DNA from 2 places in the Solibacillus isronensis genome. Region 1 is predicted to be linked to the other one. Evidence: riboswitches for the same ligand, from Rfam matches in the RefSeq annotation. Region 1 holds a riboswitch; the other holds the start of a gene.
The links. A riboswitch is a leader RNA that binds a small molecule or an ion and turns the genes downstream of it on or off. The one in region 1 is predicted to bind cobalamin.
Positions count from the first base shown of each region.

Region 2: another riboswitch for cobalamin. It lies ahead of M3166_RS11150 (ABC transporter substrate-binding protein); the one in region 1 lies ahead of cobJ (precorrin-3B C(17)-methyltransferase).

Region 1 covers NZ_JAMBOC010000001.1:1,247,435-1,252,304, forward strand. The annotation lists gene M3166_RS06430 (cobalt-precorrin-5B (C(1))-methyltransferase) at 1-836, opposite strand, end outside; gene M3166_RS06435 (precorrin-8X methylmutase) at 811-1,485, opposite strand; gene cobK (precorrin-6A reductase) at 1,488-2,246, opposite strand; gene cobJ (precorrin-3B C(17)-methyltransferase) at 2,255-3,916, opposite strand; cobalamin riboswitch at 4,145-4,331, opposite strand; gene M3166_RS06450 (S16 family serine protease) at 4,499-4,870, opposite strand, start outside.
Region 2 covers NZ_JAMBOC010000001.1:2,242,196-2,247,065, forward strand. The annotation lists gene M3166_RS11135 (cob(I)yrinic acid a,c-diamide adenosyltransferase) at 1-76, opposite strand, end outside; gene M3166_RS11140 (adenosylcobinamide amidohydrolase) at 179-1,645, opposite strand; gene M3166_RS11145 (FecCD family ABC transporter permease) at 1,645-2,643, opposite strand; gene M3166_RS11150 (ABC transporter substrate-binding protein) at 2,636-3,583, opposite strand; cobalamin riboswitch at 3,726-3,916, opposite strand; gene M3166_RS11155 (acyl-CoA dehydrogenase family protein) at 4,020-4,870, opposite strand, start outside.

The sequences.
Region 1 (4,870 bases):
ACCATCATGACACCCTGTGCTACCTTTGAAAATTTCCCCATCATCCCCACAAGTGACACTTGGGGAATCTCTTTACGGGCGATATGCTTTAACGTAAAACCGACGAAATCCCCCATCTCTATAAATGCTTCTTCCGGTAAATGCGGATATTGCTTCATTGCATATTTTTCACTGCGTCCGCCGGTTGTAATGACAAGATGGTCACAGCCTGCTTCTTTTGCAACACTAATTGCCTGCACGATACTCGCCATATAGGCCGAACTTGAAAAGGGTACCACCGTTCCGCGCGTACCCAATATGGAAATGCCGCCCAGTATTCCCAGCCTTGCATTTAATGTCTTCTTCGCGATTTCCTCACCGTCCGGAACGGAAATAATAACTTCGATTCCCTTGTCAATTTGGAAAAGTTGAATCGCCTCTTCGACGACACCATGAAGCATTTTTCTCGGAACAGGGTTAATAGCCGCTTCTCCGACAGGCACGGGCAGTCCTGCTTTTGTTACACGACCAACACCGATTCCACCATCTAAGTGAACACCGCTTTTCTCTATAAAACGAACCGTACTTTGAATACGTGCTTTATGTGTTGCATCCGGATCATCCCCTGCATCCTTAATCGTTTCACACATCACTTCATTTTCCTTTACTGCAAAAGATACCACCGTAAATGTGGCATCCCTTCCTACAGGTAAATGAATCGTTACATGTTCAGGAACTTCTCCGGTCACAAGTGCGTACAAGGCAGCTTTTGTCATCGCAGTTGCACAAGCTCCTGTTGTGTAGCCGTGACGCATTTCCGACGGATCTTTTTTATTTCGCTTCTTTTGCTCGTTCATCTGCCATGATTGAGATGGCATTTAGTGCTGCGACGGTTACAGTACTGCCACCTTTTCTTCCTACATTCGTAATAAACGGAATTCCTTCTAAAATCGCTAATTCCGCTTTCGATTCTGCTGCCGAAACGAACCCAACAGGCATCCCAATAATTAAGTCCGGCTTTGCAAGGCCTTCTTTAATCAGACGAATTAATTCAAGTAGAGCTGTTGGGGCATTCCCAATTGCATAAATACCGCCTTCTTGTAGTTGAGTCGCCTTTTGCATCGAAATAATGGCACGGGTTGTTCCAAGTTTTTTTGCTTCGATTGAAACGTCTTCATCTGCGATATAACAATGTAAATCCCCGCCATGTTTTTGGAATCGTTTGCGCCCTGAACCACTTTCAATCATCTGAACATCAGCTACAACATGACGTCCTGCTAAAATTGACTGAATGCCCGCTTCAATCGCATCATCCGTAAAAATCATGCTGCGTCCCAATTCGAAGTCTGCAGAAGCATGGATAACGCGGCGAACGACAAGCCATTGTTCGTCTGTAAAAGAATGTTCGCCCATTTCTTCTTTAATGATCGCAAAACTGTAATCATAAATTTTGTCCGGGTCTACTGTTAGTGGTACAAAGTCTGTATTAAAATTCATATTTGCCATTATTATTTGCCTCCTAATTTTTCAAACACTTTCTCGAATGAAGTGCATAAGTTTTCATATTGTATTTTTGGTCTTTTAATTAAGATGACAGGAATACCAATTTCAAGAGCCGCATCTATCTTCTCGTCTACTGAACCGACTTTCCCGCTTTCCTTTGTAATAATAAGTGTTGTGCTGAATTGTTCGTAAAGCGCTTTATTCAGTTCTTTTGAAAACGGGCCTTGGATTGCGATAATATCGCGTTGCTTCACCCCAAGGTCATCGCATTTCTCCATATTCTCTTTATTTGGCAGCATCCGGCAGACAAGACGAATATTTACGCTATTTAATAATTGCTCCGTAAAAACGGCCAGCGTTTTACTGCCTGTTGTCAGCATAATTGTTCCTGAATGTGCGGATGCAGCAATTGCCGCTTCTTTATACGTTTCCACTTCCGTAACGAGCGGATGTACATAACTCTGCTGCGGACGTTCATATCGAATGTAGGGAATACCCGTTAAATTTGCAGCGGCCATCGCTGTTTTGGAAGCCTCTTCCGCATATGGATGACTGGCATCGATAACCGTTGTTACCCGCCGTTCTTCAATTAGTTCCTTCATTTGCTGTTCTGTTAAACGACCGACATGGTACGGAACATTCGCTTCGTGTAGACTCGCTGCAGCAGATTCCGTCACGACAGTCGCCACCAATTCTTGTCCCGCTTGCATTAATTGAACCGCCAGCTCTCTTGCATCACTTGTTCCAGCTAAAAATAAAATCATCATTTCACCTAATCTCCACAAGGGGCCTCTTCCACTTTAATTTTGCATGACATATCAACATAATTGAAATTCAGGATTTTTTTTACACGTTTAAAATATTTGAAGAAACGTTCATTCGGATGTGCATTTTCTTTATAGTCCGCAACGATTTCTGTTAGTAAAGGAATCAATTTTTCGGGATCAATCCCTTCAAGGACAGGTTGTGCTGCATGTGCTGTTCGTCCAACTGGTTTGGAACCGATAAACAAATCAAACTTTTTCTTGCGGTAAACAATGCCGATATCATCAAAAACCGCGCGATAACATGCCATTCCGCAACCGTTAAAACCGACATGTAGTTCTTTCGGCATTTTAATGCCACCAAGTGTTTCCATAATCTCTTCAGCATATGGAATGGATTCGGCTTTTTCGCCGTAACAGAAATCACACGCCTTGACGATTACTACGTCGCCGACAGGTTGAACAAGTAAACCCGTTTTTTCTACCGTTTCTACGATTCTTTGAGGTGAATCAGTTGGTACCTTCAACACGAGACGGTGATCAGGCGTATACTCCATCGTACCCCGTTCTCCTACAACCTCTGCCAATGTAATCATTTGTGCAGGTGTAATCATTTTATTGGCAACACCTGGTGATACAGCAAACTCAAATATGGATTCCACTTCTTGCTGCACTAAAAAAGGATTTTCTTCAACTTTTACTGCTGACGTTTCTTTATGTACGAGCGCTAATGCTTCATTTGCAAGCTGTAATGCGGTTGTTTTAATGGCTGCTGGTTCAACTATTTTTTTCTCTATAGCTTCAATTTTTTCATACCCGGTCTTTGCTTCACCCGTTTCCTGATCCAACGCCCAAGGTTCCGCTTCTTTTTTCAAACGTTGGTGCGGTTTTAATAGTTGTTTTTCTTGCCCTAAAGTATATTTTCGCTGATAACCACGCGGTGTAATGATTTTATTATCGTAGTAAAATGTTGAGGAATTCCCAACGACGACCGTTGTCAGCATTCCGATATCATGTTCGAGCATTTCTTCTAGTGTTGTTAATACAATGTCCTGCGTATCCCGATAGGCAGCTTTTACTAATCCGACAGGTGTATCAGGTGAACGATACTTAAGCAATATTCGTTGTGCTTCCACAATTTGTCTTGTCCGTCTGCCGGATTTAGGATTGTAAAACGCAACGACAAAGTCTGCCATTGCCGCTGCCTCAATCCGTTTTTCGATAACCGTCCATGGTGTTAAATGGTCACTTAAACTAATTGTGCACGAATCATGCATAACAGGAGCGCCAAGTAAACTTGCACAGGAGTTAATCGCTGATATACCCGGAACGACTTCTACTTCAATCCCTTCTTTTGCAGTCCATCCCTTTTCGATTAATACTTCATATACGAGGCCCGCCATTCCGTAAACACCTGCATCACCACTGGAAATAACAGCAACTATATGGCCGGCTTCAGCCTGTTTTACAGCTTCTTGCGCACGTGAAACTTCTTCAGTCATTCCCGTACTGACGATAGTTTTCGCCGTCACTAAGTGCTCAATCAGTTCAACATACGTTTTGTAGCCCATAATGTGATCACTTTGCTGTAGTGCATCGACTGCACGTTTTGTTATATGTTCCCGATCACCAGGTCCGAACCCTACAACAAAGATCTTTCCTTTTTGCATGTAAACACCCTCCCTATTAGAAAAATACATCTCGCACCAAATAGGACGTGATGATAATTTTTCTTATGTGGATTTCATTAAAAACTAGTATTGCTTATCCACTAAGAAATAAAAAAAGCCCGCACCTCTCGTTAGAAAGAGGTACGGGCATGTGAAATTAATACTAAAAAAGTATAGAAAAACACAAAAACAATTACTTGTTTCGCCTATACTTCTCCCTCCGAAAAGTAAGTATCGTTTAAATAAGCAGGTTTCCTGGCTTAAGCTTCCTTTTACTTTCACATCTTCCCATCTATACGACAGTGATTCATTGTGATTTCATCAGCTATTACAGTAGCGGGGGCTGCATTAGTCTTTCACTAATTTCCCTTTTACCTTACAAAATTCTGTAAGCACTTATTTAAATTGCAAATTATTAAATTATTATAAAAATAACATAGTCTATTAAAAAATGATAGAACAATTATTATGATATCAGTTTTTTTCAGTGAAGATAAAGCATTGTTCCTTCATTATTTCAGTCCTTTGCACATTAATTTCCTATCTTAATTAACAAAGATTGTTTATTTTCTGTTTTTCATTTTATTTATTTAATGCCCCTGTTTCATTTAGTTTTTTTATATCAGTTACAGCATTTTCTATAGATGCCACAGCGATAATTTCTATATTAAGCTGCTCATCTTTTTTCACTTTCCTTGCCTCTTCTGCATTCTCATCAGGCAAAAAAATATAAGAAAAACCGCTTTGTTCGGCAATCAAAGTTTTCGCTTTTATTGAACCGATTTCCTTCACATTTCCTTTGCTATCAATCGCTCCAGTTACGGCAATCGGAATATTATTGTTAACGTCACCATTTTCGATAAGAGCGCTTAATACGGTCGCAAGTCCTGCACTGTCACCTTCTATATCTTCTCTTTCTAAAAATTGATTAATAGCAAAAGCGTTTTCTGGTAA
Region 2 (4,870 bases), 990 kb from region 1:
GCAGATGGTCTTTATCGACACGTCCTCCAATAATGCTCGTTTTCCCTGTATCGCCTGACTTTGTATATAATTTCATCAATAATCACCCTTTCGATTTAAAATAGTATTTCTAGTTTTTTTAAAAATCCCCTTTTAGTATAATGACACTCTTTTTTTAGCTGACGTTTTTCCAGCCACTTTACTTATTATAATGCTGTTTATATTTTTTAATTGCTTCTATTGTAACTTCGAAAACAGCCCGTCCGATTAGTTTGCCGATTTCCGTAATAGGTCCGGCATACGGCATTTCATCCCCTTGTTGGGTAGCCGCAATCAATAGACTGTCGGTAGCGGTACTAGTTGCAATTGTATTTGTCACTGAATCTTTTATTTGCTGATCTGCCAATGCTTTCGTTTTTGCTTCTGTTGCTGTAATCATCGCCTGAATAAATGCTTCATCTGTCAGCTTACCATTAACGATAACCCATGTATTAATCGTACCGACATGTGGCTCATCTTCCCGCAAATATGTTTTCGTAACATCGACACTATTTCCTACACCTGCTGTTACCATGACAAGGATTTCTACATTATTTTTCGAGAAATGCCGAATTACTGCACAGCTTGTTTCCACTGCTGTAAGCATCACGACTGTATTTGTTGGAGAAAATTTACGCTCTATTAAAAATTGCTCCGTTTCCTCCTTCACATTATAAATATCGTATTCTGGAGCAATGGAACGGTTGAGTAATGTGTCATACCAGCCTATGCCGGCATTATGCACAGCAGAAGAAATTATTTTCAGTGGTGCCTGGGCCTGATATTCGATATAGTCTTCCGTTATTTGAAACTGGTCCATTTGGATTGTCGTAGCTTTTCGTCCCATTTCATTCTTTGGCAACATCGTAATTTGCGGCTTTGGCAGCTCCGGGTGAGGATATGTCGCAATTCTAGCCTGATATACATCGGCAATCTGTTCTTGCAACACGACTTCGTGCGGCTCGCCAAACGCACGTACTTCACCATTTTCCAACAGAAGGAGTTCATCACAATAAAGCGATGCCAAGTTAATATCATGAAAAATCGAGACAACTGTCAGCCCTTGCAATTCAACTTGCATCCGAATCATATCCAGAATCTGCTTTTGATGAGCGATATCCAAATGATTAGTCGGTTCATCCAATAGAAGCAGTTCCGAATTTTGTGCAAGTGCCTGGGCAATAAATACCCGTTGCTGCTCGCCTCCCGATAAAAACTCCAAGTACTGATTATTATATTGCGACACACCTGTGCTTTCCATCGCCCGCTGAACTGTCTTTTCATCTTCTTCGGTCCAGGAAGAAAAGAAGCCGCTTTGATGGGGATAACGTCCTAACGAAACCGCATCATATACACTGTTCGTAAATGCGCTTGCATTTAATTGAGGGAGTACGGCCATCTTTTTCGCTAATTGCTTGTTATCATAGCTTTTAAGCGGTTTCTCTTCAATAAAAATTTCGCCTGTTTCACATTTCAGCACACCACTGATCATCTTCAGTAATGTCGATTTTCCGCTGCCGTTTGGACCAAGAATCCCGAGAATTCTTCCTTTTTCCACGTGAAACGTCATATTTTTCACAACCGTTTTCCCACCGTAACCGCCGGATAGATTATTTACTTTTAACATTATGCAACAACCTTTCTACGTTGCTTGAAGAAGATATAGGCAAAGACAGGTGCTCCAATAAAGGAAGTAATAACACCAATCGGCAGTTCAATAGGGGAAATAATTGTACGTGATACTAAGTCACAAATGACGAGCAGGCTTGCACCGTTCAAAAACGACAATGTCAATAAATGTCGATGGTCTGCTCCGATTAGCAGGCGAATCATATGCGGTACTACTAATCCGACAAATCCAATTGTCCCGGATGCAGCAACAGCCGCTCCTGTTAAAATGGAACCACCCGCCAATATCATATACTTGCTGCGCTTAACATTTACCCCTAAATACTGGGCACGCTCTTCTCCATAAATCATCGCATTCAATTCACGGCGAGTCAGCCAAATAATTGCTGTACCAAGCACCATAAATGGCAGAACCATCTGGACATATGGCCACCCTCGCATCGATACACTTCCTAGAAGCCAGCCGATGATTTCTCGTAGCTGTTCACCAGTAAGTGCGACCATTAAGGAAATACAGGACCCTAAGAACGAGCTGAAAATAATTCCCGTCAAAATTAGCGTCTCCATTTTCATCGAGCGGTCAACAAGTCTGGCAAATGTCAGGACGATGATCATCGTACATGCAGCTCCAGCCATACTGAAAATCGGCAATGTGAATACACCGAGCACCGGTATGGAAATGCCTAAAAAGATTGTCATTACCGCACCTACCGAGGCCCCTGATGAAATTCCTAATGTGTATGGATCTGCCAAAGGGTTTTTAAGCAACCCTTGGAATGCTGCCCCCGCAATTGCTAAAGAAGCCCCGATTAATGCGGCTAAAATGACGCGTGGCATTCGGATTTTCCACAAAATACTGTATGCAACCGGATCTGTTGTTTTATCCCACAATGTCGAAAACGGAATATTAACAGACCCGAACGAAATGCCGATCCAAATACTGCTTAAAAGCAATCCAATCGATAGTACATAGGCGATTGAATATTTTTTATTCATTGAATACCTCTGGATAAATTGCTTCCCCAATTGATTCAATACCTTCTACAATACGCGGACCTTGTCGACTTGTCGTATCGCCATCGACTAATTTCACATTGGCGTTTTTCACAGCATCCATTTCTGCATATGCATCATTTTCCTCGATTGCCGCCATGTCGTTTTCATATGTTACTAAAATGATATCCGGATTGCTCTTTACAAATTGCTCCGAGCTGTACTGCGGCCAATCGAGTTCCGGAACAGCATTTTCAACATTTAATACTTCAAGCATTTCACTAATGAACGTCTCCTGTCCAGCAACATATAGTTCCGGATTTGTCCCAACAACAACAAATACGGACTTCTCTTCCAGGTCGGCTACTTTCACTTCAATTTCTTCAATCTCCTCTTTGATTGATGCAATCATTTTTTCGGCTGCTTGTTCTTTATTTGTCAGCTGCCCGATTTGTTCGATCGTTTCGTACGTTTCTTCAAATGTTTTCGCATCTTTTACAACGAATACTGGAATTCCTACTGATTCAAGCTGCGCAATCGCCTGTTCATTGAAGCTGTACAATCCGGATTCATGTGCTAAGACTAAATCGGGCTGCAGACCGATTATTTGTTCTAAATTGAACTCCATGCCGCCAACTGATTCTTTTGATAATGCTTCTTCAGGATATGTATCATTGTCGTTCACAGCGATGATTTCATCGTTTAATCCTAAGCCGAATAAAATTTCTGTGTTCGATGGAGCTAATGTAATGATGCGCTCCGGTGCTTTTTCAAGCGTAATTTCTTTGTCCAAAGCATCTTTTAATGTAACCGGAAATTGTGCTGTTTCCGTTACTTCTGTGCTTCCATTTGCAGATTGTTCTTCTGTTGCTTTTTCCGAATTACATGCAGTCAATGTTAATGTAAGTAATGCTGCGGAAGAAAGCAGTTGCCATTTTTTCAAAATAAAAACCTCCTGAAATCTTGTTGTATAATTTTCTACAAAAATAAAAAGCTCCCCCTACTATAAATGAGGGAAGCTTTACGTATGCAAATAAAATTCAATAAAAAGAATTTATCCGCCACATCCTATCCTCGTAGGTTTAATTTAGGGCATTATAAAGGCAGGTCTCCTGGCTTATGCATAAACGTTGAAGAGCGCCTTCCCGAAAGTTTTTCAGTGGCATGCTGCTCTTAACTAGCAATTACAGTGGCGGGACCGCATCGGATTTGAACCGATTTCCCTTTTACTCCTTACTCAATCCAACGAGTAAGAACCTTTATCGTCCATATAAAATTAATAGCTCTATTATAGCTGATAGGCGGTAAAATGTATGCTCGTTCGCTAAAATTTCTGATAATTTGTCTTAATTTGTTGAAATCACGAATAAAAGAACAGCTTATTCTTTCTCTTTCAAGTTTTTTTCAATTGCCGTTTCAGCCAATCGTTTAATTGTAATATCATCCATTGGCGGATTGTGCAGACCTGCCCGTACATCACGATAATAACGTTGCAGCGGGTTAGATCTTTGCAGGCTTTTTGCCCCAACTAGACGCATCGCTTTATCTACAACTTCGATTGCTGTATTTGTCACGACATGTTTCGCAATATTGATTTCATTGACTAATGTCGACTTTTTAATCGGATCATTATAAAGCCCCGCAACACCGTAAATTGTAAAGCGTGCTTTCGTCAACGCCAAATCCATTTCTCCGATCAGCGTTTGCACGTTTGGCAACTGGGCAATTGTTCCTTGAATACTGTTCGGGGAATGACTATTCGCAAAGTCGACCGCGTAATCGCGTGCAGCCTGGGCAATCCCTAAATAAGTTGCCGGGATGAGGAGCAGCCAGCCGTTCAGCTTAAATCCGGTTGAATAGTTCGGGATTTCCACTAAGCTTGTTTGATCAACACGTACATTATCAAGTACTAAATCATCGCTTCCCGTACCGCGCATTGACGCAACGTCCCACGTATTTTCGACCGATACCCCTTCCGCCGATTTCGGAACGAGGAAAAATCCTAACTGACCCTCATCTTCAATCCATGCAGACACTAAAAAATAATCGAGGTCCGGTGCACCGCTCGTATAGTTTTTACGTCCATTAATTACATAATAATCACCATCACGTTTTGCTGAAGTCCCCGGACGACCCCCACGAACCGGGCTTCCCATCGCAAACTCGCTTACCGCGCGATTGACTGTCGCGCCATTTGCGATCTCTTTGCCAAACCAGTCGAGCTTTTGTT